3 regions of the Methylophilus sp. VKM B-3414 genome follow, and region 2 is predicted to be linked to each of the others. Evidence: predicted binding sites of a transcription regulator. Region 2 holds the regulator's gene; each other region holds the start of a gene.
The links. The regulator sigma-54, encoded in region 2, starts transcription at its own class of promoters, with help from an activator protein. The targets are predictions, from matches to a motif close to TGGCACNNTTCCTGCT.
Positions count from the first base shown of each region.

Region 1: Q9292_RS09470 (glycogen/starch/alpha-glucan phosphorylase) is a predicted target of sigma-54. The motif match lies at 2,332-2,347, and genes of this name have one in related genera.
Region 3: Q9292_RS02365 (SfnB family sulfur acquisition oxidoreductase) is a predicted target of sigma-54. The motif match lies at 3,285-3,300, and genes of this name have one in related genera.

Region 1 covers NZ_JAVTLI010000008.1:143,450-151,812, forward strand. Annotated here, with positions in the region: gene Q9292_RS09460 (hypothetical protein) at 156-800, shown strand; gene Q9292_RS09465 (OmpP1/FadL family transporter) at 991-2,238, shown strand; gene Q9292_RS09470 (glycogen/starch/alpha-glucan phosphorylase) at 2,396-4,897, shown strand; gene Q9292_RS09475 (DUF4197 domain-containing protein) at 4,997-5,767, shown strand; gene Q9292_RS09480 (mitochondrial fission ELM1 family protein) at 5,884-6,849, shown strand; gene Q9292_RS09485 (glycosyltransferase family 4 protein) at 6,866-7,993, shown strand; gene Q9292_RS09490 (O-antigen ligase family protein) at 7,990-8,363, shown strand, end outside.
Region 2 covers NZ_JAVTLI010000006.1:86,835-95,197, forward strand. Annotated here, with positions in the region: gene Q9292_RS06765 (anhydro-N-acetylmuramic acid kinase) at 1-217, opposite strand, end outside; gene tyrS (tyrosine--tRNA ligase) at 342-1,580, shown strand; gene Q9292_RS06775 (RNA polymerase factor sigma-54) at 1,626-3,170, opposite strand; gene lptB (LPS export ABC transporter ATP-binding protein) at 3,177-3,920, opposite strand; gene lptA (lipopolysaccharide transport periplasmic protein LptA) at 3,929-4,579, opposite strand; gene lptC (LPS export ABC transporter periplasmic protein LptC) at 4,602-5,225, opposite strand; gene Q9292_RS06795 (KpsF/GutQ family sugar-phosphate isomerase) at 5,251-6,252, opposite strand; gene Q9292_RS06800 (cation:proton antiporter) at 6,477-8,363, shown strand, end outside.
Region 3 covers NZ_JAVTLI010000003.1:11,067-19,429, forward strand. Annotated here, with positions in the region: gene Q9292_RS02345 (ABC transporter substrate-binding protein) at 1-1,195, opposite strand, end outside; gene sfnG (dimethylsulfone monooxygenase SfnG) at 1,227-2,060, opposite strand; gene Q9292_RS02355 (LLM class flavin-dependent oxidoreductase) at 1,978-2,352, opposite strand; gene msuE (FMN reductase) at 2,366-2,941, opposite strand; gene Q9292_RS02365 (SfnB family sulfur acquisition oxidoreductase) at 3,371-4,603, shown strand; gene Q9292_RS02370 (TonB-dependent siderophore receptor) at 4,739-7,165, opposite strand; gene Q9292_RS02375 (FecR domain-containing protein) at 7,298-8,296, opposite strand; gene Q9292_RS02380 (sigma-70 family RNA polymerase sigma factor) at 8,293-8,363, opposite strand, start outside.

The DNA.
Region 1 (8,363 bases), on a different contig from region 2:
CAGAGAGTCTTTGTGATTTAAGTGATGGTGTTTATTGGCACAGCTGAATTCTTTTGTTGGATTGTTACGCGTGGGAAGAAATTGCCCACCCTATCGGACTATCTAGAGAGCTTCGCTAGACTTAACATGCTTGTAATGTGCAGTCAGTAGGATGATTGAAAAAAATTATCAGGGAATCTCTAGTGAAGAGACATATACTATTTTTTGTGGTGATGCTGACCACGTTCAACATGTCGACGCAAGCGCAAGCTGGTACCCTTTGCGTTTCTGGATACGTTTGTGATGATCGCCCATTAGCACCAGCATTACCTATTCAGCCACCTCTGAACACACCAATAGTGTTTCAGCCATCCCCCATCGTGCTAGTGCCATTTCAGGACTCAACTGGCTGGAATTATGGGTTTGCAGCACCGCTTGAGGCTAAAACGGTTGTCATGCCTTACTTCACTGATAGCAGCATTTTCTCGGTGAGGATGCCAGATGGCTGGACTTATACTGTAGACAAACAAGGCGCTGATAGCAGAACTACGGTGATTTGGCAGAGTGTCTCCGCCTCCTCAACGACTCTTGGATATTTCTCCTTTAGGTCGAGCTACTCACCAGCTGAGGCGATTTATCAATTCAATTTTGAAAACGGATCGACGCGGAACTACCAGTTATTTATTCCGTTCTCGCCCTTAGCTAAAGCGTCCGGCTACACAAGTTTTTCAGCCTCAGTGCCTGAGCCGTCTTCAATCTACATGTCAGCATTTGGTTTCTTTATGTGTATTGTTGCCACACGACGTCGCAAAAATGGTTAACTGAGTGTTCAAGAGCCAAGCAAGGGGTAAGAAGCTTCCCGCCCAAGATCGCTTGATCAAATTGTCAGCTATAAAAACCCGCGCCGCGGGCTTTTATATTTTTAAGTTATAAATATATTTTTATATATTATTTATTGGAATTTTAATCGCTTGATATATTGCAATCCAACAAGGTTATTGAAGGATTGAGATGTATCAGTGGTCAAAAATTATTCCGGTAGCCATCGCTTTTTCGTTTGGTAATGCGTGGGCGACCGATGGTTATTTTTCGCATGGCTATAGTGTTCGCTCTCAAGGCGTGGGTGGTGTGGGCATCGCATTGCCACAAGATGCGCTGGCGGCGGCAGCCAACCCGGCGGGCATGGGTAAAGTGGGGAGCCGTGTGGATGCGGGCGTGACTTGGTTTAGGCCTGTGCGTGAATCGGAGATTGAAGGCAGTGGTGCGCCAGGAGCCAATGGGACTTACAAAGGCAATGATAGCCAGAATTTTTTTATTCCAGAGTTTGGCTACAACACGCAATACTCTGAGGACGTCACGCTGGGCGTGAGTGTTTACGGTAATGGCGGCATGAATACCGATTACAAAAAAGGTATTCCGCTGTTTAACAGTAATGGTCGACGCACGGGGGTGGATTTGGCGCAGGTGTTTGTGGCGCCGACCGTCACCTGGAAGGTGCAGGAGCATCACACCCTAGGAGTTTCCCTGAATCTGGCTTATCAGCGGTTTGAAGCCAAGGGACTGCAAAACTTTAGCAATGCCAGTAGTTCAGCTGCTAACCTGACCAACAATGGTCATGATGATTCTTATGGGGCGGGTGTGCATATTGGCTGGTTGGGCGAAATCACAGATGCCGTGACGCTGGGGGCCACTTATCAGAGCCGTACTTATATGAGCCGGTTTGACAAGTACAAGGGCTTGTTTGCCGAGCAGGGGGATTTTGATATCCCCTCCACCTATGGTGTAGGTGTGGCGGTCAAAGTAACGCCGGCATTGACGCTGGCCGCGGATTTTCAGCGTATCAATTACAGTGAGGTCGATGCGGTGGGTAACGCCTCTTTATCTAACTTGAGCAATGGCTTGGGTAACGATAATGGCGCCGGGTTTAACTGGCAGGATGCCAAGGTGTATAAGATCGGTGCGTTGTATCAATATAGCCCGGCGTTGATTTTACGTGCAGGCTATAACCATGTGGACCAGCCGATTAGAGCGGGCGATACGCTGTTTAATATCTTGGCGCCGGGCGTGGTGAAAGATCATGTGTCGATTGGCGCGACTTGGGTGTTGAGTCCTGCGTCGGAAGTGTCGTTTGCTTATACACATGCCTTTGAAAATACGGTACGCGGTCAAAATTCGATCCCCGCTGGATTTGGTGGAGGGGATGCCAATGTGCGTATGTATCAGGATGCACTAGGCGTTGCTTATACCTGGAAACTTTAGGTTTCGTGCTTCTCTCTGCCGGGGTCGGCAGTATAATTCAAAGCCACAATGAGAATTTTGTGGCTTTTTTTATGTCTGACACATTCTTGCTGTAGGCTTGCTTTTTGCTTTTGCTAACTGAAAGCAATTCAATGAATCAAACTCAAGGGGAAGATGCATGACTGCCAATGTGAAAAAAACACCTAAATCCAAGACACCCGTAGAAGCTGCGCAACCGGTTGAAGAGTTTTTGCTGGAGCAATTGCCTATCCCCCAGGCGTTGCGTAACCACCTGACTTTTTCTATTGGTAAATCAAACTCTTGGGCCACGGCACGTGACTGGTATCAAACCGCCGCTTTTACCGTGCGCGACCACTTGATGAGCCGCTGGGTGAATACACGTGATGCTTATCGAGACGCCAATACCAAGCGCGTTTATTATTTATCTCTGGAGTTTTTGATTGGCCGCATGCTGTCAAATGCCGCACTGAATTTGGGCATTGCACCCGATCTAAGCGGAGGCTTGCAGGAGATTGGCCAAAAGCTGGAAGGCGTGGCCGAGATGGAGCCCGATGCGGCGTTGGGTAATGGCGGCCTGGGCCGCTTGGCTGCCTGTTTTGTCGACTCGATGGCGACCATGGATATTCCGGCTACCGGCTATGGCATCCGTTACGACTACGGCATGTTTAGGCAAACCATCGAGAAAGGCCAGCAAAAAGAAAATCCTGATAACTGGTTGCGGTATCAGAATATCTGGGAGATTCAGCGCCCCGAGCATACTTGCGAGGTGAAGTTTTATGGCCGCGTGTTGCATGTACACACCGAACGTGGCGTGGAACATCACTGGGTCGATCATGAATCGGTGGTCGCCATGCCTTATGACGTACCTGTGCCTGGCTATGGCACGCAGACTGTGAATAATCTACGCTTATGGTCTGCCAAGGCTACCAATGAGTTTGACTTGAAATCGTTTAACGAAGGTAACTACGAAAAATCGGTAGAAGGCCGTCACGGTGCCGAAACCATCTCGCAAGTGCTCTATCCAAATGACACCTCCGAGTCGGGCAAGGTGTTGCGCCTCAAGCAGCAATACTTCTTTGTTTCCGCCTCTACACAGGATATTTTGCATCGCTTTACCAATTACAACTCGGATTGGAACACCTTGCCTGACAAGGTCTCCATTCAGTTGAATGATACCCACCCAGCGATTGCCGTGGCCGAAATGATGCATCAATTGGTCGATCATTATCACTTGCCTTGGGACCGTGCCTGGACGCTGGTCACCAAGATGTTTGCCTACACCAACCACACCTTGATGCCAGAAGCCCTGGAAACATGGTCGGTGGACATGTTCGGACAATTGTTGCCTCGTCATCTCGAGATTATTTATGAGATCAATCACCAGTTCCTGCAAATGGTGAATCAGCACTTCCCGGGCGATACCGGCTTGTTGCAGCGTGTGTCCATTATTGACGAAACTCACGGCCGACGTGTGCGCATGGCGCATCTGGCGATTGTCGGTAGCCATACCGTGAACGGCGTGGCCGAGCTGCACAGCGAGTTGTTGAAAACCACGCTGTTTGCTGACTTCAACAAAATTTATCCTGGCAAGTTCACCAATGTGACCAATGGCATCACGCCACGCCGCTGGTTGAATCAGGCCAACCCGTTGCTGACAGAGTTGTTGACCAAGCATATCGGCACCGGCTTTCAGAAAGACCTGAGCCTGATCAAGCAGATTGAGCCGTTTGCCGAGAATGCGGCGTTCAGAAAAGCGTTCCGCGAAGTGAAAAAAGCCAATAAGCAGCGCCTGGCCGACAAGATTTTGCAGAAGACGGGTATTGCGGTCAGCGCGGATGCCTTGTTTGACGTGCAAATCAAGCGTATTCATGAGTACAAGCGCCAGTTGCTCAATGTGCTGCATGTAATCACGCTGTATAACCGGATTCGTAGCGGTCATGCCAGCCATCACACGCCGCGTGTGATCATTTTTGCGGGCAAGGCAGCACCGGGCTACTGGTTGGCCAAGCAGATCATCCGCCTGATCAACGATGTAGCGGTGATGATCAATAACGACCCGGCGGTCAAAGACCAGTTAAAAGTGGTGTTTTATCCTAACTACGAGGTGAGTGCAGCAGAAATCCTGTTCCCAGGCGCCGACTTATCCGAGCAGATTTCGACCGCAGGTACCGAGGCCAGTGGCACCGGCAATATGAAGATGGCGCTCAATGGGGCCTTGACCATAGGCACGCTGGATGGCGCCAATGTTGAAATCGAGGAAGAGGTCGGCGGTGAAAATATCTTTATTTTTGGCCTGACCACACCAGAAGTGGCGCAGCTGAAAGCCAGCGGCTACAACCCGTGGGATTATTACCACGGCAATGCCGAACTCAAGCAGGTAATCGATATGATCGCCAATGGCTATTTCTCGGTAGAGGAGCCATCACGCTACCAGGCCATTATTGATACCCTGTTGCACAAAGGCGATCAATACTTGTTACTGGCCGATTATGCCGCGTATGTTACCGCGCAGGAGAAAGTGGCTGCCCTGTATCAAGATCAGGAAGCCTGGTCGCGTATGGCGATTTTGAATGTGGCGCGGATGGCTAAATTCTCAAGCGACCGCACCATCGGTGAATATGCTGAACGTATCTGGAATGTGAAACCGTTCAAAGCGTAAGCGCCCGGCTTTTGCGCAAGCCCACACAAAGCAAGTCCGCTGGACTTGCTTTGTGTTTTCTGGGTACACTGCGCTCAACTTGATGAAAGAACGAACAGCATGAAAATGAAAGCCAAGGTGATATTGACTGCACTGCTCATGAGCAATGCAATCGGGATGCAGGCGCAGGCATTGGACCTGAAGGCGCTGGGCGACATGGTAGAAAAAGAGGTAAACAGTGCTGCCAGTGGCCGTAGCGAGAACGGGGCGGTGAGCCAGCTCAGCGAAAAGGAAACCAGTGATGGCTTGAAACTGGCGCTGAGTCAGGGCGCCAGCAAAGCGGTGAGCATGCTGGGGGCGACGGATGGCTTTATGGGTAACCAGGAGGTCAAAATTCCGTTGCCGGATTCATTAAAGAAAATCGAAAAAGGCATGCGCATGATAGGCATGGGCAGTCAGGCCGATGATTTGGTGCTGAAAATGAATCGTGCCGCAGAACAAGCCGTGCCAGAGGCAAAGGCCTTGTTGCTAAATTCGGTCAAGCAAATGTCGCTGACTGATGCCAAGGGGATTTTGACGGGTCCGCAAGATGCTGCCACGCAATATTTCAAGAAAACCACCGCGACTGACATGGCGGCCAAGTTTTTGCCCATCGTGCAAAAAGCCACGGCTAACGTGAAGCTGGCAGATACTTATAACAAGTATGCTGAAATGGGCAGCCAGTTTGGCCTGATCAAAAAAGAAGATGCCAATATCAACCAGTATGTGACACAAAAGGCACTGGACGGCGTCTACCTGATGATTGCCAAAGAAGAAGCTGCGATCCGTCAGGATCCGGTGGGTCAAGCCAGCAATCTGCTGAAAAAGGTCTTTGGCGCGGTCGCGCAATAACTCTGTTTGGTCCGGCCTAGCGGTTACGGGGCCGGGCTGACACAATTTGTTCATCTTGGCTTAATCAAGTCGTCATGATCTGCATCTATCCTGCGTATTAGTCGCAGGTGATGCATATGATCAGAGAAACTCATTCAACTCAAACATTCGTGGTTTGGCGTTTGCTGGATGGCAAACCAGGACATCAGCATCAGTCGCAAGGACTGGTTCAGGCCTTGCAGGCCAGATTAGCGCTACAGGTCTTTGATCTCCAGATCAAGGACGCGGGTCACGGCTGGTTGTCGTGGTTGCTGGGGCAATGGCCGGCAGGCGAGGGCTTGCCTGCACCGGATCTGATTATCGGCGCCGGTCATGCGACCCATGCCCATATGCTGGCTGCCAAACGTGCGTATGGCGGCAAAACTGTTTGCATGATGCAGCCTAGCCTGCCAGCCGAATTGTTTGATGTGTGTCTGATCCCCGAGCATGACCAATATCGCGGATTTGCCAGCTTTATTGAGACCCGTGGAGTGATCAACCATATCCAGCCTGCCAGCAAAGTGCAGCAAACCGAGCAGGTCCTGATCATGGTCGGCGGGCCCAGCAAACATTTTGAATGGGATGAGCTGGGCGTGGTGGCGCAAGTCTACGACCTGGTACGCAAGCATCCTGATCAGCATTACGTATTGACCACCTCCAGACGCACGCCGACCAGTTTTATTTCAGCCATGCAGCGTGTTCGCCTTGCCAATCTCGAAATTGTGGCGATCACAGACACCGGGCCAGGCTGGTTGCCCGCCAAGCTGGCAACGGTTTCTGCGGCCTGGGTGACCGAGGATTCTGTTTCCATGGTGTATGAGGCGCTGACAGCACAGGTTGCCGTCGGCATCATTAATCTGACCGCCAAACGTGCCAGCCGGGTCAGTCGCGGCATCGAAAAACTCATAGACCGCCAACTGGTCACGCGTTATGACCCTTATGGCTTGTATCGCCAATTTATGCGTCCGGTGCTGGGGTTTAATGAAGCCAGCCGTTGCTGCGACTTGTTACTGGCCCATTTCAACCGTCCTGCATCCAGCCGTCTGGTCTCACGATTAATCTAGTTGTTGAAGTCTGCTTTTGCGAAAACTCACGGTTTTACAAGTGCTGCCTGCCTTGCAATCTGGCGGTGTGGAGCGCGGCACCCTGGAGGTGGCTGCAGCACTGGTGGCACAAGGGCACCGCTCGCTGGTGATGTCCGCGGGCGGGCGCATGGTGGCCGAGCTTGAGGCGGCTGGCAGTACGCACTTGACCTGTCCGGTCGGACGTAAGTCATTACTGACCTTGTTATGGATTCCCAAATTACAACGCATTTGGCGGCAAATGCAGGTGGATATTGTCCATGTCCGTTCGCGCTTTCCAGCCTGGGTGGTGTATTGGGCCTGGAAAACCATGCCACGTGCACAGCGTCCGCGCTTGGTGACGACAGTGCATGGGTATTATCGGCCTGGCCGGTATAGCCGGATCATGACCGCGGGCGAGCAAGTGATTGTGATCTCAAAAACCATACAAGCCTATGCGCAAACGCACTACCAGCTTGAAAACCATAAGATGACGCTGATCTACCGCGGGGTGGATACCACTCAGTACTTCCCGGGCTACCAGCCAGAGGCGGACTGGAAGCAGCAATGGTTTGCCCAATATCCGCAGACCCAGGGCAAACGCCTGCTATTACTCCCGGCCAGAATTTCGCGCTGGAAAGGCGCGGAGGATTTTGTCGAGCTGGTGGGGGTGGTTTGTCGTCAACATAAAGATATTCATGCTTTGCTGGTGGGGGAGGTCGATACTGGCAAGCAGGCATTCGCAGCGACTTTGCAACATCAGATTGCGCTGGCCGGCCTGAGCGATTGCGTGACGATGACCGGTTATCGCAAAGACGTGAAAAATATCATGGCGATTTCCGAGATCGTCTATTCGCTGTCTTTAGCGCCTGAGGCGTTTGGACGGACCACGCTGGAGGCATTGAGTCTGGGTGTGCCGGTGATTGCGTATGATCATGGTGGCGTGGCGGAGCAAATGGCTGCCTTATTACCGGAGGGGGCTGTGCAAGTGGGCAATATTGCTGAAGCGGCGATTCTGACCCTGAACTGGTTGGAAGAGCGGCCTGCGGTGCGCCCGAATACCCTGTTTACCTTAGCCGACATGCAACAGAAAACGCTGGACGTTTACCAGCGCGTCATGGCTCAGCCTTTGGATGTGAACTCATGATGTTTGCACGTACAATGTTTAAAGTCTGGCCTTCAGGATGGGCAGACAGCACTGCGGTGCGGATGCCGCCGGGCTTGGCTTGGGCTTGTACCTTGCTGGCGGTGATGATGATCGCCTGGAGTCCGTTTTCTGGCGGGGCCCGATTGCCCACCGCTTTGCTGGCCATGGTAGGCGTGTTTTTATGCTTTAGGTCGGGAGTGGCAATATTCAGGCAGTCTGTAGTGCGTCGCTGGAGTGCAGTCTTCTTGCTGCTATGGTTGCCGATGTGGCTGTCGTGCTTGCAGGCTGAACATCCCCAAGCCAGTTTGGCGGCGATAGCCTGGTTTAGCCTGCTGTATTTTGCAGCGCTCCCATTATTGCTGACATTCCA
Region 2 (8,363 bases):
CAACCACTGCGGCCTCGTGTAACTCGTTATTGGCGGGCGTGTGCAAGGCCAGTAGACGCTGTTTAAGCGCGTCAGGGTAGGGCAGAAAATAGGTGGCCGTTTGTCTCAGTTGCTCGCCCCATTGCGAGGTGAGCACGGCATCCACCCCGTCCAGGCTGGTGCCAGACATCAGTCCAATAAACAAACGTGGCTGGGAGCGATCGGCAGAAACTTGCATGGGTGTCATTTTAACACTGCTCCAGCCGCGCTTACAGAAATGCATGGGATTACGTTAAAATAGCTGTTTTACTTATTTGAGACGGTGCCATCAGTGCGCATCGTTGTATTTGACGGATACCCGCATGACCGATACCAAACAACCCTCATCTGAAGTGCCAGCATTGAGCCCAGAAATTGCCAAGGCGTTGGCCATTATCAAGCGTGGCGCAGATGAGTTACTGATCGAGCAGGAGCTGGTCGAGAAACTGAAAACAGGCAAGCCGTTACGTGTGAAAGCTGGCTTTGACCCTACCGCGCCCGACTTGCACCTGGGTCATACCGTCCTCATTAATAAATTGCGCCAGTTGCAGGATCTGGGCCATCAGATTTTATTCCTGATCGGTGACTTTACCGGCATGATTGGTGACCCGACTGGCAAAAGCGCCACCCGTCCACCCTTAACCGTGGAGCAGGTCAAGGCCAACGCCGATACCTATGCTGCACAAGTCTTTAAAATACTGGATCCTACCAAAACCGAGATTGTTTTCAACTCCAACTGGTTAAGTGAACTCGGTGCGGCGGGGATGATCAAGCTGGCTGCCAGCCATACCGTGGCCCGCATGCTGGAGCGCGATGACTTCTCCAAACGCTTCAAGGGTAATCAACCGATTGCGATTCACGAGTTTCTGTACCCGTTACTGCAAGGATATGATTCGGTCGCCCTGCAAGCGGATCTTGAGCTCGGTGGTACCGACCAGAAGTTTAACCTGCTCATGGGGCGTGAATTGCAAAAGCAGGCCGGCCAGTCGCAGCAATGTGTGCTGATGATGCCGCTGCTGGAAGGGCTGGATGGCGTCAATAAAATGTCCAAATCACTCGGTAACTACATTGGCATTAGCGAGGCGCCAGAGACTATTTTTGCCAAGATCATGTCGATTTCAGATGAACTGATGTGGCGCTATATTGATTTGCTGTCTTTTGCGACGCTGGAAACCATTGCCGAATGGAAGGCGCAAGTCGCCAGTGGCGCAAACCCCCGCAATATCAAGGTCGGCTTTGCCCAAGAAATTGTGGCGCGTTTCCATGGTCAAGCCGCGGCTGAAAAAGCCTTGCAGGACTTCCAGACCCGTGCCAAAGGCGGCATCCCGGATGACGTGCCCGAAGTTGAAGTGACCATTGAAGGCGACAGCATCGGCATTAGCCAATTGTTAAAACAGGCGGGCCTGGTTGAAAGCACCAGTGAAGCCATGCGCGCAGTGCAGCAAGGCGGCGTCAAGCTCGACAGCGTCAAGGTGGATGATAAGAATCTGCCTTTGACTAAAGGTGTGACAGTGATCGCACAGGTGGGTAAACGTAAATTTGCCAAGATCACAATCAGGTGATCGGAGCTGAGAAACAAAAAAGGCCGCATCTGCGGCCTTTTTTGTTTAGAGCGTTTTGCGCAAGTTCGCGGGCGGAATATTAAGGGACTCGCGATATTTGGCTATGGTACGGCGGGCAACGACGATGCCTTGTTGTGCCAGTGTGTCGGTGATCTGGTTGTCCGACAAAGGCTTTTTCGGGTTTTCTTCGGCCACCATTTGCTTGATCAAGGCTCGGATGGCGGTGGCAGAGCAGGAGCCGCCTGCGTCTGTGGCTACCGAGCTGCCAAAGAAGTATTTGAGTTCATAGACGCCACGCGGTGTGAGCATATACTTATGCGTGGTGACACGTGAAACTGTGCTTTCATGCAAGTCGAGTTCTTCGGCGATTTCACGCAGTACCAGTGGGCGCATGGCTATTTCACCATGCTCAAAGAAGTTGCGTTGGCGGTCTACAATGGCTTGCGACACGCGCAAAATGGTCGAGAAACGCTGCTGGATATTCTTGATCATCCATTTGGCTTCCTGCATCTGGCTTTGCAGGTATTGGCCTGAACTCTCGCGGTTGCGCTTGAGGATGTCCGCATACATCTGGTTGATGCGCAGTTTGGGGATCACGCCATCATTTAAGGAGGCGACCCAAATGCCCTTGATTTTTTTAACCACCACATCGTGCTGGATAAAGTGATCGTGACTAAAGCTGGAAAACTCGCTGCCGGGTCTGGGGTTTTGCTGGCGGATCAGGTGCTGCGCCGCCTTGAGTACCGCTTCATCGCAACCAAGCACCTTGCGCAGTTTGACAAAGTCTTTGTTGGCAAGCAGCGCCAGGTGGTCTTTGGCAATGGCAATGGCGGTTTGCAAGTGTGGCGTTTCTTGCGGCAAACGCGTCAGTTGCAAGAGCAGGCACTCGCGTAAATCGCGCGCACCTACGCCTACAGGGTCCAGATTCTGGATCAGCTTGAGGGCGGTTTCCAGTTCCAGCAGCTCGACCTCAAGTTCGAGTGGCAAGTGCTCCACAATCTCCTGCAGATCTTGCTCCAGATAGCCATCATCAGTGATGCTATCCAGTAGCAGTTTGACCAGGCTCATGTCACGTTGCGATAAATGTGCCAGTTGTATCTGATCAATCAGATGCTCGCGCAAACTGATGCTGGTGGTTTCCTGTCTGGAAAAGTCACTGTCTTCGTCTTCCTGATGATTGCGTCCGGCTTCGTCCCAGTTGCTGGTGCTGCCAAACTCTTCATAATCATCTTCAAACTCTGGCGGCGTGAATTCCTCGTTTAAATTGGGCAGGTCGCTCTCGCTCCCGCCCAGCTCATCGTGCAAGTCTTCACGCAGACTTTCTGCCGGTGCGGTGATCTCTTGCTGCGTTGCCATGTCAAACGAGCTGGCATCTGTCGGCTCAGCTTCTACAGTGGGGGGAGGCGGTGTGTTATCTTCAAACTCGCCTTCTTCACCGTCTGACATTTCCAGTAACGGGTTTTCCTGCAGGATGGTTTCCAGTTCCTGGTTCAGTTCCAGCGTGGAAAGTTGCAGCAAACGGATCGATTGCTGCAGCTGCGGCGTCAGCGCCAGATTTTGCGAAATACGTAATTGCAGGTTCTGTTTCATGACGGATTACAGCCTAAAATTCTTGCCCAGATACACTTCACGCACACCTTCGTTCTGAATGATTTCATCGGGCGTGCCTGCTGCAAACACAGCGCCTTCATTGACAATATAAGCGCGGTCACAGATATCCAGCGTTTCGCGCACATTGTGGTCGGTGATTAAAATACCAATATTCTGACTGCTCAGGTAGCGGATGATTTTCTGGATTTCGATCACCGCAATCGGATCAATCCCGGCGAACGGTTCATCCAGCAAAATAAATTTAGGGTCAGTGGCCAGGCAGCGCGCAATTTCAACGCGTCGACGTTCGCCACCAGACAAGCTGACGGCCTGACTGTTGCGGATGTGCTGGATATGCAATTGATCCAGCAAGGATTCAAGCCTCGCCTCACGTTGCTCTTCCGTATAGGGACGGGTTTCAAGAATGGCGAGGATGTTGTCGGTTACGCTGAGCTTGCGGAAAATGGATGCTTCTTGGGGCAGATAAGCCAAGCCCATGCGCGCGCGCTCATGCATGGGCGCGCGGCTCACGTCGGCGCCATTCAGCGTAATGTTGCCTTCATCCAGCGCAACCAACCCTACAATCATGTAAAAGCTGGTGGTTTTGCCTGCCCCGTTGGGACCCAGCAAGCCGATCACTTCGCCACTGCGTAACTCAAGCGTCGTGTTTTTGACGACGGTACGGCCCTGATAGGTTTTTTTCAGGCGGTTAACCTGCAAATGGTTCTGATCTGCTGCCATGGTTTCCATCTTTAAGCTTACTCTTTGCCTTGCTCACCAGTGTTTTCGGCAGGGGCAGGTTCGACCTTGAGTTGCAAGGAGCGATTCATCCGTAATCCCTGTTGAGAGGTTGGCTTGTTGTCAATGACAGGCGGTGTGGTTTTATTTTTAGGCTGTATGGTGGCCTTGACGCGGCTGCCAGCCGTCCCGTTCGGGTTGGCTTTGGTGCCGCCAATCACCTCGGCATACTCGGCATTGGCGTCGTAGCTGATGTAGTCCCCGGTCACGATGTCTTCACCACGTTTAACCCAGGCATTGGTATACAGTTGCACTTTATCCATGCGGGCGTTGTATTCGATACGTTGACCACTGCCTTGCATCCACTCGTCTTTACCGGTACGTTTTTGCTTGAATGTGGTGGGGTTGCCGGTACAGGTGCTATGTTGAAAGCCGTCCTGATCCTCGCGTACGATCATTTTGTCCGCCTTGATTTGCAAAGTGCCCTGATTAAGAATCACGTTGCCCGTGTAGATACTAATTTTTTTAGCATCGTTCACGGTCACGGTATCCGCCTCAAGCTCTATCGGTTGATCTCGGTCGGATTCTTCGGCCAGCACACTCAGCGGCATGGACAATAGCGCCCATACGCTCATGCAGATCGCTAAAAATAAGGGCTTGTGCGTGTTCAACTCATTTCTCCATAATCAACGGTCATTGGCGTTCTGTGTTTGACGCCTGGGCCGGGCTTGCCAAATTGCTGGCGACGGGTGGACGCTCATAATGCACATGTACCCGGTTAAACAATTGCATGGTATCAGCCCGGTTATCAAAACGCATGCCCGTGCCTGTAATCACTGTCGCCGGTTTTTGGCGGATGACCACCGGCTGGTCTGTGTGTGCTACCTCGGTATCCGGCTCCAGCCAAAGCCGCTCGGTTTGCATTTGTGTTTCTGGCTTGGTGGCGGAGGCTTGGCGGATCACCTTGACCTGTTTGCTAAACTCGACCAGTTTACCATTGGCGGAAACACGTCCTTGCTGACCATAAATTTGCGTGTAAGGCTTGTTCAGGCCAAACTGGGTAAAGCGTGGCCGCTGCAATTCTGTATAGTCATTGGCAGGAAAGTGGCGCATTTTTGCGGCCGCCAGCACATATTTGGTATTACCGGACGCATCCGTGCGGGTACTCACAAAGTTGTACAACATGTAGTCCGGCGCTTGGCGATTAAGTATGTTCATTTTGAGTGCTTGCTCTTGCACATTCTGGTTAATCCAGAAGGTCAGCAGCGCCAGCAACAGCATTAACGCAATCGGCAACAAAATGGGGTGTTTAAGCATGCCTGAATTCTAATGCCTGTATAAGCTAAACGACTTTGGCTTTCAATAAGTCATGCATATTGAATGCCCCTACCAACTGCCCTTGGGCATCGACTGCCAAAAAGCCATTTATTTTGTGCTGCTCCATCATGTTAACTGCTTCAACCGCCATCTGATTCGTCTCCAGCAAATACGGCTGTTTGTTCATCACGGAATCAATGGATGCCTGTGGATTGTTCTTGCCCTGCATAAACAAGCGGCGCAAATCGCCATCGGTAAAAATGCCTATTGGGCGTTGCGCGTGGTCCACAATAGCCGTGAAGCCCATGCCCTTGAGTGAAATTTGCGTGATGGCTTCCTGAATGGAGGCGTGTTGATCAATTTGGGGCACGGCCTCGCCGGTACGCATGACATCCTTGATGCGCACCAGTAGCCGTCTGCCCAAGCTGCCACCGGGATGCGAACGGGCGAAGTCTTCCGCAGTGAACTCACGCAAATCCAGCACGCAGAGTGCTAAAGCATCGCCAAGGGCCAAGGCCGCTGTCGTGCTGGCTGTGGGAGCCAAGCCGAGTGGGCAAGCCTCATGGCTCACGGCAGCACTCAAATGCACTTCCGACTCACGTGACAAGGTGGAGTCTTCGCTGCCCGTGATGCTCAACACCCGAGCACCGATGCGGCGGATCGCCGGTAAAATATTAATAATTTCATCACTCTCGCCAGAATTGGACAGCGCGATCACCACATCTTCTGCCGTAATCATGCCCAAGTCGCCGTGGCTGGCCTCGGCCGGGTGCATGAAAAACGCCGGTGTGCCGGTACTGGCCAAGGTGGCCGCAATTTTGCCGCCGATATGGCCAGATTTGCCCATGCCCGTGACCACCACCCGGCCCTTGCAGGCCAGAATCATATGGACGGCGGCCTCAAAAGCCGAGCCAATGCGGTCTGCCAGATGCCTGATTTCATCGGCTTCGTGCAACAACACCCCTCGTGCGCGCGACACGATATCGGGTGTTTTAACAAGATGGATGCCGGAATTTGCTGTCATCATGGCGGGTAAGTATAACAAGCGAGTTGCCTGACAATAAAGTAAAACACCCTTTTTTTACGGTTTTTTTATTCTCAGGCACATTTTTTGCATAAAACAAAGTTTTGTGGCACGATGCATCATCCTGAAACAATTGCGTTTCATAATAGACCTTGACCCTTCAGCGCTGGCTGATGGCGATCAAACCCCTGTTTGACCGGCTTGGTATAAATGCGTTAGAGCTTTGCATGTTTGATTCCCTGATACATCTTTTATTACTGCTGACCAGCTCGGTCTTCGCCGTGGGCTTGTTCCGCATCCTCGGCTTGCCTGCCATGCTGGCCTATTTTGTCATCGGCATCGTGCTGGGCCCGCACGCCCTGGGCTTGCTGGAGGATGAAGAGTCCGGTCGCCAGGTGGCCGAGTTTGGTATCGTGTTTTTGATGTTTAGCATCGGTCTCGAGTTTAGTCTGCCTAAGCTGTATGCCATGCGAAAAACGCTGTTCGGGCTAGGGGGCGGACAGGTCGTGCTGACCTTGCTGGCCAGTCTGGTGCTGGGCAAAGTGGCCGGGCTCAGCCTGACTTCTGCTTTTATCATTGGTGCGGCCATCACCATGTCCTCGACCGCGATTGTGTCCAAAATTCTGATGGAGCGTGTAGACCTGAACTCCAGGCATGGTCGTCTCAGTATCGGCGTGCTGCTATTCCAGGATCTGGCCGTGATTCCGATTCTGGTATTGATCCAGACGCTAGGCTCGCATAGCGATAATTGGCTGGATGTGCTGGGGCTGACGCTGTTCAAGTCGTCTGTACTGCTGTTTTTACTGTTCAAGTTCGGGAAAAACATCCTTAACTTCTGGTTTGAGCTGGTCGCCAAACAGCGCTCACGCGAGTTGTTTGTGCTCAATGTGCTGATGGTGACCCTGCTGATGGCGGCAGCCACCAACTATGTCGGCTTGTCCTTTGCGCTGGGGGCCTTTGTCGCCGGGATGCTGATTTCCGAGACCAAATACCGTTATCAGGTTGAATCAGATATTGCGCCTTTCCGCGATATCTTGCTGGGTCTGTTTTTTATCAGCGTCGGCATGCTGCTCGACGTTTCTGTACTGATCAATCATATTGTATTGATTGTTTTCCTGTTAGCCCTGTTCCTGGTGTTCAAGATTGGCCTGATTGCCTTTTTAACCAAGTTGTATGGCTTTGAGATGGGCGTGGGCGTCCGTACCGGCATTATTCTTGGCCAGGCGGGGGAGTTCAGTTTTGTGGTGCTGGCCCTGGGCTTGCAAACGCATTTGATCGACGGCGAGTCCCTACAGCTGGTGCTGTCCGTGGCCGTGCTTTCTATGCTGGTGGCGCCGTTCATTATTCAATATAACGGCAGGATTGCGCGCAAACTGGTCAAGAGTTATACGCGTAATAGCTACAAGGTGGTGGAGACTATTCAGGAGCACAGCCTCGATTTGCGCGACCATGTCATCATCTGCGGCTATGGCCGCAGTGGTCAGTATCTGGGCCGCTTTTTGCGCGAAGAAAATATCCCCTATGTGGCACTGGATATGGATGCCAGCCGCGTTCAGGAAGCCGCCGCCGCCGGTGAAAATGTGATTTACGGCGATGCAGGCCGCCGCTCTGTGCTTGAGGCGGCCGGGCTGGCCAGGGCCAAAGCGGTGATTGTCAGCTATGCCGAAACGCGTGGCACCATGAAGGTGCTGCATGTGATCCAGGAGAAATATCCGACCCTGCCCGTGATTGTGCGCACCCATGATGACAGTGAAATGGATTTGCTGCGAGATGCCGGGGCGGCAGAAGTGGTGCCAGAAATTCTGGAGGGCAGCCTCATGCTTGCCTCGCATGCACTGGTCACGCTGGGGATTCCGCTTAACCGCGTGGTCAAACGTATCCGTCTGTTCCGCGAAGAGCGTTACAAAATGTTCAAAGGTTACTTCCGTGGCGTGAGTGATGCGGATACGACCACCGCCGCTCTGCCACAACTGCATTCGGTAGAGATGTATAAAAACTTTTATGCGCATGGTTTGCGCCTGGACCATATCCCGTTTGAGGATTTTGCGGTCGAGGTCAAACAGCTCAGGCGTACCAATATGCCAGAACCGATTGCACCCAGACCGGATATTATT
Region 3 (8,363 bases), on a different contig from region 2:
TAACTTGCCATCGCTTACCATCCCACTGCTGGAACTTCACTGCACCGCCACCCTCGTGATCGCTGCAACTGAGCTTGATCGGTTGCAGCAGGCCGTTCGCTCCCAGAGCTTCCAGGCGGCTTTTATCAAGATCAATGTGCTCAAAGCCCCAACGCACCTCATCCCCAGACAGGGGGCGGTGACCAAATTTGGCCTGTGCCACCCGCACCGCTTCCACGTGCAAAATGCCATCAAGCACGCCCATGTTGTAGTAAATGCTGCCGACGCGTTGCGGCTCGATCTTGCCCTTGCCTGCGGCATACACATACTTCTGGATGTCCTGCAGCACAGGGAACGCGGTGCCTGACGGATGGGTGGTGGCCGAGATATAGCCCTTGGCCGCAGAACCGGCCGGTTGCGCATCCTCTTCGGAGTTACTCCAGACATTGCCTATGATGTGATCGACTGGAAAACCGGTTTTTTGGGCGGTTTTGATCGCCACAGGGTTCATCACTCCCCAGCCACGCAAAATCACGTAATCGGGTTTGATCCGCCGAATGTTCAGCCACTGCGACTGTTGGTCATTGCCCGGATGCGGCACCTCAATCTGCGTATTTTCAAAGCCATATTTTTTGGCCAGCAACGCAAAAATCGGGATGGTTTCTTTGCCATAGGGCGAGCCATGGTAAAGCGTGACGATTTTTTTACCCTTGAGCTGATCCAGCCCACCCGATTTGCTGCCGATGTAATTAATGATTGCCGACGCTTCGCTCCAGGGATTCAAAATCACCGGAAACACGAACGGAAACACGCGGCCATCAGTGGAGTCTGTGCGGCCATGATTGGGCGTAATCACCGGGATCTTGTCCGTGGTGGCGCGCTCAATCACGCCATAAGCAATGCCCACACTAAACGGGTTAAAGGTCGTGGCTTGTTTTTTGGTCCGCTCGTAGCACTCGACACCGCGTTCAACCACATATTCGGTCTCGCACTCGGTCCATGCCAGCTTGACGCCATTGACGCCGCCATCTCGCAGGTTGATCAACTGCAAATAATCTTCCAGCCCGCTGGCCTGACCAGAACCGCCGGCGGCATAAGGCCCAATGCGGTAGCCGGCAATACTGAACTGCTGCTCTGCAGGGGCTGCCTGTAATGCGGCTGCACTCAATGCGGTCAGCAGAGCGACAGAAAGTTGATAGATACTTCGGTTAAACACGCTTCTTCTCCCTATGCGTTTGATGCTGCCCTCAGGCAGCTACGCTGTCTTTAATCTTCTGTTGCGACGCAGACTGTGTCTCGAGCACTTGCTTCTCAAGAGCACGCACCTGCGGAATGATCTGTTCACCAAACGCGGCCAGTTCCCAGTCGTAGTTGAGTACGCCCACCAGCACCAGGTCGATGCCAATCTCGCGCAATTGCACAATGCGCTCGGCAATCTGTTCGCGGGTACCGATGAGCCCGGTTTTAAAGCCGTCATTGGGTTGCACCAAATCCTGCTTGCGCGAATTTGACCACATGCCCAGTTGGTCCTGCGTCGCCAAACCCGCTTGCTTCACGGCTTGAGCAAAGCCTTCCAGCGCTTCTGGGTCGGCCAGGCTGACAATCTCCTCCTGCACGGCTTTCGCCTCGGCCTCGGTCTCCCGCGCAATCACAAAGGCATTCACGGCAAACTTGAGCTTGCGACCATGTTTCGCCGCTTCAGCCGACACCTCGTCAATTTGTGCTTTCAACACTTCAGGTGAACCGCCATTCATGAAATACCAGTCCGACACACGGGCCGCCATCTGCCTGGCCGCGGTCGAATTCCCACCCTGGAAAATGGGTGGATGTGGCCGCTGAATCGGCGTTGGCTGGTAAGCCAATTGATTGATGCGGTAAAAATCGCCTTTAAAGGTCAACGGTTCGCCCGACCACAAGCCCTTGAGCACGCGGATAAACTCTTCAGAGCGGCGATAGCGCTCGTCATGATCCAGCCAGGGCTCGCCCAAAGCGGTAAACTCATCCTTGAACCAGCCACTGACCACATTCACCGCCCAGCGGCCACCGGAAAGGTGGTCGGCGGTAATGCCCAGCTTGGCCAACAGCGCAGGGGGGCCAGACGCCGGGCAATACCGCGGCAATCACCTTGAGCTTCTGCGTCGCCTGCAACAGGGCCGAGGTCAGAATGACAGACTCATGTTGCCCATCCGCCTTGTAGCCGCCCAAAAAGCGGGTAGCGGTCAGCGCATAGTCAAAGCCAACGCGCTCGGCGATTTGCGCAAGCTGAATGTTGTACTCGGTGCTCCAGCCAGTTTGCTGGGCAATTTCGCTCACGACCTGGCCGCCACTCAGGTTGGAAACCCAGTAAGCAAATTGAATCGTTGATTGGCTCATCAGGCGCTCCCGTTTAGGCGTTAACCAAGACTGAAGCGTTTTCTGCCAGCTCACGGTGTTTAAGGAGCGGTAAGGCACGCTCAACAGCCAGCGCTACGCGCGCTTTCACCGCCTCACTCTTGATTTGATAATTTTCAAAATCCGCTTCAACGGCATATACGCCGATCGGCAACGTGACTGCCTGGAAGAAGCTAAACAAGGGACGCAGCTCATGATCAATGATCAAGGCATGACGCTCAGTCCCGCCGGTTGCTGCCAGCAGCACGGGCACATCAATCAATGCTTCGAGATTGACCAGATCAAACAAATGCTTGAACAACCCTCCATAAGAGGCGCGATACACAGGCGTAGCCACCACCAGTAAATCGGCGGTTTCAATCGCCTGGATATCTTGCTGTACGTTGATTGGCAAAGCTTTGGGATCGTAGGAAGCGACCAAGCTGCCCGCAATTTCGCTTAATTCCACCACGTGCAGATCAATCGGGATTTGCTGTCCCAACTTCTGTGTGATCGCCTGCACCAGTGCAGCGGTTCTGGAAGGTAATTTATAGCTGCCGGAAACGGCAGTGACTTTTAATGGACGGCTCATCATGACTCCTGAAATAACAATGACGGAGGTCGTTGCTTACGATGCTTCGCAGACGACCTTGCTTGCCAGTAGTATTAGCAGCATCCATGCCAGGCAATAATGTTTATATTTTTCAATGACTTAATATAAAACCTGCTTTTTAAATGGTGCTAGATTCCAGCGCTAGTTGCTGATCAACTGCTGCAAAAGCAGCAGTTTTGCGCGATCACGCTGCAGTCCGCTCCCGCCCCGCACTCCAGTGGCTGCTGCTTTTACAGCAGCCATTCAGCAGCAAACTGTTTCTATAGAGGCGGAGGCAGAGATGGATTTTTACATTTTCCTTTAAATTCAATGCTTTATTGATTGGCACACTAAATGCAACAGTGACTGCAGACGCATGGTGCCTGCTCGCCATGCCTTTATTGATCTCTTTTTGAATAAGGACTGACTATGACTGCACAAGCAAATAAGATTGCGCATTTGCCTGTAAACCTGCCGCGACAAGCGGCGCATTTGATTAAAAGTGACGCAGAAGCCCTGACCGTCGCCAAACAGGTTGCCAGCGAAATCGCCAAAGAAGCCGCCCTGCGCGACCAGGAACGCCGACTGCCACGTAAAGAGCTAGACCTGTTTTCAAGCAGTGGCTTGTGGGGCATTACCGTGCCGAAAGAATACGGCGGTGCCTTCGTCTCCAACAAAACCCTGGCAGAAGTGATTGCCACCGTGGCCGAGGCAGACCCCAGTGTCGGCCAGATTCCACAGAATCATTTATATATGGTGGAAGGCTTGCGCCTGGATGGCTCAGACTTTCAGAAAAAATACTTTTTTGAGCTGGTGTTGCAAGGGGTGCGGTTTGGTAATGCGTTCTCTGAGATTGGCACCAAGAGCGTGAATGACGTGAAAACCAAGCTCACGCCCACCAATAGCGGCTACTTTTTAAACGGCAAAAAATTCTATTCGTCTGGTGCCTTGCTGGCGGACTGGGTGCCGGTAGTGGCCAAGGATGAGCACGACAATACCGTGGTGGCATTTGTACCCGCTGGCGCAGAAGGCCTGACCATTATTGATGACTGGTCCAGCTTTGGCCAACGCACCACCGCCAGCGGGACGACCATCCTGGAAAATATTTTTGTGCCTAGCGAATACGTGTTGCCGCATCATCTGGCTTTTGACCGCCCGACCACCATGGGGCCAATTGCGCAGATTATCCAGGCGGCAGTCGATACCGGCATCGCCCGCGCGGCGTTTAAAGATACCCTGCACTTTGTACGCAACTACACACGGCCATGGATAGATACCGATCTGGAACACGGCTATGAAGACCCGCATACCATCAAAGACATCGGTGACTTGCAGATTCGCCTGCACGCCACCGAGGCCTTACTGGCACGCGCAGGTGAATACATAGACGAAGCGCAGCGTAACCCAAATGAAGACACCGTGGCCGAAGCCTCGATTGCGGTGGCAGAAGCCAAAGTGCTGAGTACCGAAACTGCATTGCTGGCGGGTAGCAAGTTGTTTGAACTGGCTGGGACCCGTTCTACCCTGAGCGAATACAACCTGGACCGCCACTGGCGCAATGCACGCACGCATACGCTGCACGATCCGGTGCGCTGGAAATACCATGCCGTCGGCAACTACAGCCTGAACAAGGTCAAACCGCCGCGCCATCCTTGGATTTAAATGGCAAGGCCATGAAGGCGCCATAAGCGATGGCGCTTTCTGCAAGTCATGCCGCATTGATTGAAACAACAGCCCGACATGATGTCGGGCTGTTTGCATTGGCTCGGGCCGTTAACCGCGCTGAAGGCAACAGGTTTACCAGCGGTAAGTCGCCGTTAGCATGGCACGCCGTGGTTCCCCATAGTAGCAACTGCCAGAGGCGCAATTGGCGACATATTCTTTGTTAGTCAGGTTGCGCGCATTCAATGCCAGCGTCCAGTGCGGCAGGTCATACGCGACCAAGGCATCCCATAAGGTAAATGATGGAATCCGCTCGGATGCGGAATCAAAATTGCCATGGGTTGAGCCGTTATAGCGCGCACCCAAGCCCACCTTGAATCCATTGTTAAAGCGGTAATCACTCCACACGGCGAGCGTGTTTTCCGGCGTGGCCAGCAAAGGCGTACCAATCAACGCAGGATTGCTGCTGGCAGTGACTTCAACCTTGGGCGTATACGTATAGGCCGTAATCAGATTCATATTTTCTATTGGCTGCGCTTGTATTTCGACCTCCAGGCCACGCACCTGAATCTGCCCGGTCTGGCTCGGACTGCCGCTGTTGGGGTCATAACTGATAAAGTTGTTACGCTCCAGATTAAACCAGGCAGCGCTGTAACGGTTCTTGCTACCTGGCGGCTGATAGCGTACGCCAAACTCATACTGCTTGCCGGTTTCGGGTTTAAAGCCTTTGCCTGTTTGCGTGTTGACCGTGACCGTCGGTATAAAAGACTCTGAGTAGCTGAAATAAGGGGCAATGCCATTGTCTGCCAAATAGAGCAAGCCTGCACGGCTGGTAAACTTGTGGTCATTAAAGCGATCATTGGTGCCTGCCACACGCTCCGCGTTCTGGGTGGTGGCATCGTCGTAGCGGCCACCGAGGGTCGCAATCCAATGCGAACCCCATTTGATCTGGTCTTGCAGATAAAAACCTGTTTGCGCCAGTTTGATGCTGCTATCCTGCACAGGGTCACCCCTCACTATGGTTTGTGCCGTATCCGGGGCCAACAAATCCAGATCTGGCGCACTGCCAGAATAGAATTGATTGCGGTCCCTGACCTTTTGGTAATCCAGACCCGCCAGCAAGGTATGTTGCCAATCCCCCGCCTGAATCCGCCATTGCAGCTGATTATCGATGGTGAACGCTTTGATGTGATCCGGGCTACCGTTCATATCGCGGGTGATATAGCGGAAGTTGCTAGGATCCTCAGGATTAGCCAGGTTGACCTTCGTGTACCTCTTGCCGAACACCTGCCAGTAAGCCAAGTCTACCTCGCTGTAGCGTGCATTCTGCCTGAAGGTCCACTGGTCGTTGAAGCTATGCTCAAACAGATAGCCGACATACCATTGCTTTTGCTCAAAGCGGTTAAATTTTCTATCGCCGACAAAGGTCTTGTAAGGCAACTTTTGTCCCGATGGCGTGCGCAGCAAGGTGCCTTGCTCAGGCAAGGCACCAGCCACGATCCCGGCATCCGAGTTCATATACTGCGACATGACCGTCAAACTGGTTTTGTCGGAGGGCAGGAAAGTGATTGACGGCGCAATAAACACCCGGTCATCCTTCATGCCTTGACGCGGCAAATCGGCATCGCGTACCAGGCCGGTAATGCGGTACAACACGGTGCCGTCTTCATTGAGCGGCCCCGAAAAATCACCGGCGAGCTGCTCACGCGAGTAATTCCCCAATTGCATCTGGATTTCTTTAAGCGGGGTTGCGGTTGGACGTTTGCTAACCACATTGATCAAGCCGCCTGCAGTACTTTGTCCATACAGCACCGAGGCTGGCCCGCGCAGGATTTCGAGACGCTCAATGCCATAATTTTCGATTCTGCCGGTCGCAAACGTGCCGGCATTGCGCCATGGCAAGCCATCTTGATAAAAACCGGGTGAATACGCATCAATGCCACGCAAGGCAATCCAGTCATAGCGGGAATCCGGGCCGTAAGGCGCCACATTCACCCCCGGCGTATAGGCCATGCCTTCGCGCAAGCTTTGTGCACCAATGGCCTGAATAAAATCTTTCGTCACCACCGAGACCGACTGCGGCGTTTCCATCAGCGACGTATCGGTTTTGGTCCCCGTGGCTGATTGCTCGGCAATATAGCCTTTAATTGGGCTCCAGGCCATTTCCTTGTTGGCCGCGGCTGTCACTTGTACCTCGGGCAAGGTACTCGCCTTGGCTGAGTGCGGGAGAATGGCATAGCGGTGATCCCCGCGATGCTCAACTTCCAGACCCGAGCCTTTGAGCAAGGTGTCCAGCGCCTGCTGCACAGTAAACTTGCCATGCAACCCTGCGCTAGCTTTACCATCTGCCAGCGCAGCATTGGCTGACAGCAGAATGCCGGCTTCAGCGGCAAATCGGCTTAATACCTGACTCAATGGTCCGGCAGGAATCTGGTATTCCTGTGCCACCGCCTCTTTTTCAGCAGCATGCAATACCGGTATGGGCGTGATGCTGCTGATCATCAGTGTCAGTAACGCCGCCCGGACATGCCGCGCAAGCGGCAAAGTGTGATGCGATTTCATTCAAGCTCCCTGTTAGGTTAAAAATAACGTGTTGTTATCTCTAAACCGAAACAGCCCGTTAAAAAGGGAACCTCCAGCGCAAAAAATACGAAAATTTCGCGCGCGCCTGATACCAAAGCCAATGACAGGCGCTCAAGAAGCAGGGAGCAATTGAATATTGCCTTGCGCGTCGGTGTGCTGGCGAATGCCCAAACTATGGGTAATTTCCTGCAGCACCAGCGGCACGTTGGCAAACGGGTATGCGCCCATCAAGCGTAAATGGGCAATGTCGGGGGCTACCGATAGCCTGGTTGAATGATAGCGTGCCAGCTCGGCAATAAAGTCTTTGAGCGATTGATTATCCGCAATCAGGATGCCACGGGTCCAGGCTTCACGGGCAGGAAGCGCGGCCTGTATTGCACCGACGCCATACCGGTCAAAGTAGGCCTGCTGACCGGCATTCAACGTGATGGCAGTGCCTTGTGATGGCGTAATCGCCACCCGCCCCTCATACACGGCGAGCAAGGTACGAGTGGCCTCCTGGCAGACGGTAAAACGCGTCCCCAGGGCCGTCAAGCGCCCATGCTGCGTATCTACGACCAAGGGCCGCGCTTGCGGGTCATGGCCAGATTGCAGCAGTATCTCGCCGTATTCCAGCGTGATGCGCCGCAACATCCAGCCATAGGTGACGCGCACCTGGGTGTCGGTATTGAGCCAAAGTTTGCCTTGGTCCGCCAATAGCACGCGATGCGTTCTGCCTGCTGGCGTATGGTAGGTGATGGCGCTGGCAGTGAGCGTTGTCAGCCAATCTTGCCAGGGGCTGTAGCGATGCAACAGGCTCACGCCCAAGTAAGTGACGCCCGCCAGGCCGAGCATTTTTAACGCCTGCCTGCGCCCACTGAAATGCAACAAGGCCTGATGCGAGGCCGACTTGCTTGCCACAGCATTGAGATTGGAGAAGGCGGCATTAATCGCCTCCACCTCTGTCCAAGCCCGTTGGTGGGCTGGGTGCGCAGTTAGCCACGCTTGCCAGGCCTGCCGCTCAGACGCCTCGGGGGCGTCATCACTGAGTACGGCAAACCATTCTGCCGCTTGCTGCAGCGCCAACTGTTCTACCGGCGACATCGCCACCTTAACGGCTGATGACTTCATGAGGCCTGTCTTTCATCTTGCCATTGCCGGCGCAACATCAAGCAATGCATCATGGCAGTTGCCATAT